One region of the Mucilaginibacter ginsenosidivorans genome, then DNA from elsewhere that is predicted to be linked to it. Evidence: riboswitches for the same ligand, from Rfam matches in the RefSeq annotation. Region 1 holds a riboswitch; the other holds the start of a gene.
What was found. A riboswitch is a leader RNA that binds a small molecule or an ion and turns the genes downstream of it on or off. The one in region 1 is predicted to bind S-adenosylmethionine.
Positions count from the first base shown of each region.

Region 2: another riboswitch for S-adenosylmethionine. It lies ahead of FRZ54_RS17465 (O-acetylhomoserine aminocarboxypropyltransferase/cysteine synthase family protein); the one in region 1 lies ahead of metH (methionine synthase).

Region 1 covers NZ_CP042436.1:352,162-355,274, reverse strand. Annotated here, with positions in the region: gene metH (methionine synthase) at 1-1,285, opposite strand, end outside; SAM riboswitch class I at 1,425-1,535, opposite strand; gene FRZ54_RS01620 (Tex family protein) at 1,724-3,113, shown strand, end outside.
Region 2 covers NZ_CP042436.1:3,834,221-3,837,333, forward strand. Annotated here, with positions in the region: gene FRZ54_RS17465 (O-acetylhomoserine aminocarboxypropyltransferase/cysteine synthase family protein) at 1-1,297, opposite strand, end outside; SAM riboswitch class I at 1,540-1,651, opposite strand; gene FRZ54_RS17470 (DinB family protein) at 1,897-2,409, shown strand; gene FRZ54_RS17475 (trans-sulfuration enzyme family protein) at 2,467-3,113, opposite strand, start outside.

The DNA of each region.
Region 1 (3,113 bases):
GTTCGGACGCGATCAGGTTCAAAAACTTCACCATCGCCGCTTCCGAATCGATCATCCCCTCGTCCATGTTCACATCGATGACCTGGGCGCCGCCCTCTACCTGCTGGCGGGCAACGGTTAGCGCGCCTTCATAATCTTCGGCCAGTATAAGCTTCGAGAATTTAGGCGAACCGGTAATATTGGTACGCTCGCCTATGTTGGCGAAATTGGTTTCGGGTGTCAGGATAACAGATTCCAAACCGCTGAGCCTTAAATAAGGCTCGGTTTGGGGTACCTCGCGGGGCGCGCCCTTTGCAGCTTTTTCGGCAATGTGACGGATGTGATCGGGAGTGGTGCCGCAGCATCCGCCAACGATATTAACCATGCCCGATCCGATAAAATCCTCGATAAAGTGCGCGGTCTCATGCGGCATTTCATCGTAACCGCCAAACTCATTGGGTAAACCGGCATTGGGATAGGCGGAGATAAAAACGTCAGCTTTTGCCGACAACTCTTCCAGGTGCGGGCGCATTTCTTTGGCGCCTAAAGCGCAGTTGAGCCCGACAGATAATAAATTGCCATGGCGAACCGAATTCCAGAATGCCTCAACCGTTTGCCCCGAGAGCGTACGGCCGGAAGCATCCGTAATGGTACCCGATATCATGATGCCGCCTGTATTCCTGAAAGCCGGGTGATCTTTGCCGGCTGCCATACATTCGTTTTCGTAACGTTTTATAGCGAATAGGGCTGCTTTTGCATTGAGTGTATCAAAAATAGTTTCGATCAGTAAGATGTCCGAACCGCCGTCGACCAAGCCACGTACCTGCTCATAATAAGCTTCGGCCAGGTCGTCAAATGTAACGGCGCGATACCCGGGGTCGTTCACATCGGGCGACATGGAAGCCGTCCTGTTAGTGGGGCCTACTGCCCCCGCAACAAAGCGGGGCTTGCCCGGGTGTTCGGTGTTATATTCATCAACAGCTTCGCGGGCAAGCTTTGCACCTTCATAACTTAGCTCGTAAGCCAGGTCCTCCATGTGATAATCGGCAAGCGATATCCGTTGCGTGCTGAAGGTATTGGTTTCGATAATATCCGCACCGGCGTCCAAATATTCTTTATGGATCGCTTTGATCACATCCGGGCGTGTGATGTTGAGCAGGTCATTATTGCCTTTAAGGTCAGAAGGGTGGTTTTTAAAACGCTCGCCACGAAAATCCTCCTCGGTCAATTGGTACCGCTGTATCATGGTACCCATTGCGCCGTCAATAACCAGTATGCGTTTTTGTAGCTCTTTTCTAATATCCATTTTGTGATTCCACCGATATAGTTTTTTGTGATTCCGCCGATTACGCTCTGATTCCACTGATAATCGGTGCAATCAAACAAAAATCGGTGTAATCCTATAACCAAGCTTATAACGAAAGGCCGGGTATAATGTTGACCTTCGCTTATCTGTCTTACCCATTTTTGAGGCGGGCAAGTAGAACGTAGCACCTTGTAAGCACAGGTTGCTAAGACATCGCAGGGTCTAATCCCTCCGTCTTTCTCTATAAGCAGTGCAAATTTGCACAATAAGCTTGTAAAAACAAAATGGTGCAGCGGGCAGCGGCAACAGCCCGTTTTTAAATGAGAATAAGGTGACAGAATTTTACCATCTGGACGACTTATTGCCAAAAATTACTTTTAAACACCATTTCCTATTTCCGCCAAAGAATACCAACTTCGCAATCCTTATTTGAATTTTATGACCAGTCATTATAAAAAAATAGCCACTGAGCTCTCCATCACCGAAAAGCAGGTAAGCACCACGGCTGCGTTGCTGGACGAAGGTGCAACCGTCCCTTTTATTTCCCGCTACCGAAAGGAAATGACCGGCAGTTTGGATGAAGTTCGGGTGGCTGCCATCCGCGACCGGGTGCTGCAGTTGCGTGAACTGGATAAACGCCGCGATGCAATCCTGAAATCGCTGACCGAAATGGGTAAACTAACGCCCGAGCTCGAAAAGCTGGTGAATGAGGCGGAAACAATGGTGGCTTTAGAAGATATTTATCTTCCCTATCGACCCAAGCGAAAAACACGCGCAATTGCCGCCCGGGAAAAAGGTTTGCAGCCTTTGGCCGATCTGATATTAGCGCAAACCAGGATAGACCCGGAAGAAGAGGCGGCTAAATTTATTGATGAGGAAAAAGGCGTTGCATCGGCGGAGGAAGCTTTAGCTGGTGCGCGGGATATTATTGCCGAATACATAAGCGAACATGCCGAAACCCGCGCCAAAATGCGGCAGCTATTTTTAACGAAAGGCACTTTTCAATCAAAAGTGATAACAGGCAAGGAAGAAGCCGGGATAAAATATAAAGACTATTTCGACTGGTCGGAGCCGGTGAAAACGGCCCCTTCGCACCGGGTGCTGGCTATGCGCCGGGGCGAAAAGGAAGAGATACTCTGGCTGGATATCCAGCCGCCAGAGGATGATGCCATCAGCCTGCTGGAGCAGCAATTTGTCACGGCTTATAATGCGGCCTCGCAGCAGGTAAAGCTGGCGATAACCGACGGTTATAAACGCCTGCTTAAACCATCGATGGAAACGGAGATACGCTTGTTCACCAAGAAAAGCGCAGATGAAGAGGCGATACGGGTGTTCGCAGAGAATGCGCGGCAGTTGCTGATGTCGGCGCCACTGGGGCAGAAAAGGATCATGGCCATTGACCCGGGTTTCCGTACCGGCTGCAAAGTGGTATGCCTTGATGAGCAGGGTAAACTGCTGGAGTACACAGCCATATTCCCGCACACCGGCGCCGGCAATGCAAAGGAGGCTGAGAAAACAACCCGGCATATTTTCGAAAAATATAACATAGAAGCCATCGCCATTGGCAATGGCACGGCCGGAAGGGAAACCGAACTTTTTGTGCGCCATTTGAATTTGCCAGGCGCGACTATCGTAATGGTGAACGAAAGCGGGGCGTCCATTTATTCAGCATCAGAAGCGGCAAGGGAGGAGTTCCCCGACAAGGATGTGACCGTACGCGGCGCAGTCTCTATCGGCCGCCGGTTAATGGACCCCCTGGCTGAACTGGTAAAGATCGACCCGAAATCCATTGGCGTGGGACAATACCAGCACGATGTGGACCAGAACA
Region 2 (3,113 bases), 1.9 Mb from region 1:
GTTTGATCTTAGCAAAAGCCTGTTCAAAATCTGCTTTGATATCATCGATATGTTCGATACCAACCGCTACGCGCAGCGCGTTAGGCGTAACACCTGCAGCCAGCTGTTCTTCGTCGGACAGTTGCTGGTGCGTTGTTGCCGATGGTTGTATGATAAGCGTTTTGGCATCGCCAACGTTGGCCAGGTGACTTACCAGCTGCAGGCTATCGATAAAGCGGCCTGCATTTTCCTTATCGCCTTTCACCTCGAATGAAAGCACTGCTCCAAAACCGTTCTTCAGGTACTTTTTGGCCAATGCATTGTAGGGTGATGACGCCAGGCCGGGATAATTCACTTTTGCTACCTGCGGATGCTGCTCGAGCCATTGCGCCAAGGCTAACGCATTATCGACGTGACGCTGGACTCGTAGTGAAAGCGTCTCCAAACCCTGCAGGAAAAGAAATGAATTGAACGGTGATAGCGCTGCACCAAAATCGCGCAAGCCCTCAACTCTTGCCCGGATGATGAACTGGATATTGCCAAAGGGACCGCCCACGCCGAACACGTCGGAAAAAACCAGGCCATGATAACCTTCCGACGGTTCGCTGAATTGAGGAAACTTGCCATTGCCCCAGTTGTAATTACCACCATCAACAATAACCCCGCCGATGCTGGTGCCGTGGCCACCGATCCATTTGGTAGCAGATTGAACCACCACATGCGCACCATGCTCAAGAGGGCGGAAAAGGTAGCCGGCAGCAGCAAAAGTATTATCCACTATCAAAGGCAGGTCGTGCTTTTTGGCCAACGCTGCTACTTTATCAAAATCCGGGATGTTGTATTCGGGATTGCCGATAGTTTCCAGGTAGATGGCTTTGGTTTTATCGTCAATAAGCTTTTCAAGACTTTCTGCCGAATCGTCCTTAGCAAACCGGGCCTCTATACCGAGCCTTTTAAAAGAAACCTTAAATTGGTTGTACGTTCCACCGTATATAAAAGGGGATGAAACAAAATTGTCGCCCACCCCAAGGATGTTGTTCAGCGCCAAAAATTGCGCTGCTTGTCCCGAACCGGTAGCCAATGCCGCTACACCACCTTCTAAAGCCGCCACACGCTTTTCAAATACATCGGTGGTTGGGTTCATAATGCGCGTATAGATATTACCGAACTCCTTTAGAGCGAATAGATTGGCGCCATGTTCCGCATTTTTGAACACATAAGACGATGTTTGATAAATAGGCACAGCCCTACTGCCGGTGGTTGGATCGGGTTCCTGCCCCGCATGCAATTGTAAAGTTTCGAATCTCAGGTTTGACATAATGTTAGATTTTAAATGTTTATAATATTTTGATTTCAATGGTTACCGGCGAAAGCGCAAAACAGTTGTCAGGTCCTTAGCGGCACACGCATATTTTTCGGAAAAGGAAATTAGCGTGACAGAAGGATCAACAATAGCAAATGCACATACACATAGAAATGTGGACGCGTGAAACAGTGAGACTTTTAGCGGGTCTAAAAATTGCTTGCTTGATAGTGTAAATCAGACTTTTCATGGTTATTAATTTATATCTCCCGGAGATCCATTCTCCGGGCCAGGATTTGGCACCTTCTCCACCCTGGAGGGTTGCCAGCGGGTCGTTGAGCCTGATCTCTCGCCGCTTCTTTATAAATCAAAACCTTTTTGAGAGGTAATGATAGAGGTATTGCTACCAAATATTGTTGCGAAGATAGTGGATAGAAAAGCAATTCTCCAAATTAAATTTTATTTAAATAGAAAGCTTAAAGCAAAAAAACCAAAGCTTTAAGCTTTCCGCTTTAGCCTATCAGCTTAAAATGGCGCATCGATACCGGGAAATGGCGCATTTACACCCCACTGGTAGGTTATTTTGCAAGTAGCTTTGATGAAAACAAATTATCATGTCAACCAAAAAACAACTTTTAGCACAGTACGATCTGCACGACGTATTGTTTACCAATGTGATCAAAGACATCAGCGATGCGGAATCAAACCAGGTAATAGCTGATCCGTTAAACTGCGTAAAATGGATAGCGGGTCATCTTTTATGGGCAAACTCAAACCTTGCCAATATCAGCGGCGTACAGGTGGAGGTAAAATGGCGAGGCCATTTCCACACTAAACAGGGTGGAAGTGCAGAAGATTTTAATGCTCCGCCAAGCCCGCTGCCAACACTGGACGAAATAAGGGATAAATGGAACCATGATACTGTTATTACCAGGAAGGGCCTTGAAAATTTGCCCGAAGAAGCCTTGAATAAAGTTATCGACAGGAAACATCCTATACAACCATTCGATAACACGCTTGCCGGTTTATGGGCCTTTATAAACGACCACCAGGCTTATCATATCGGCCAGATAGGTATTATCCGGAGAGCACTTGGAAAAGAGGCGATGTCATATTTCAGGAGTTAACAAAAAGCTTAAAGCAGAAAGTCCAAAGCTTTGAGTTTTCTGCTTTGGTCCTTCAGCTCAAAGAAGCGCTTGCTCCAAATCTGCTATCAGGTCATCAATATGCTCCAAACCAACCGAGACACGTAATAAATTATGCGGGGTTTTAGTATCGGGACCTTCGACAGAGGCTCGATGTTCGATCAGTGTTTCCACACCGCCGAGACTGGTAGCCTGGGTAAATAGTTTTAGTTTATTGATCACCCTTTTTGCCTCATCCGAACCACCTTTGACACAAAAGGAAAGCATACCGCCGAATGCCGACATCTGGCTTTTGGCGGTTTCGTGCTGCGGATGGGACGATAGTCCCGGGTACATCACCGATTCAACTTTAGGATGCTTTTCAAGGTATGCAGCCATCAACTGCGCATTCTGAACATGGCCTTTTATGCGATAAGGCAGCGTTTTGATACTCCTTGTAATGTAATAGCAGTCCATAGGGGATGGAATTGCGCCTCCGTACCCCTGAACGTCCCGTATTTTAGTCCACCAATCGTTTTTTTCAGCCGTTACCAGGACACCACCCATCAGATCGCTGTGCCCGCCGAAATATTTGGTGGATGAGTGCATCACCAGGTCGGCGCCAAGCGCTAAAGGCTGCTGGCAAACCGGCGTTGCAAAAGTGTTATCGACCGCAACTTTAATATTATGGCTCTTCGCGATCTTAA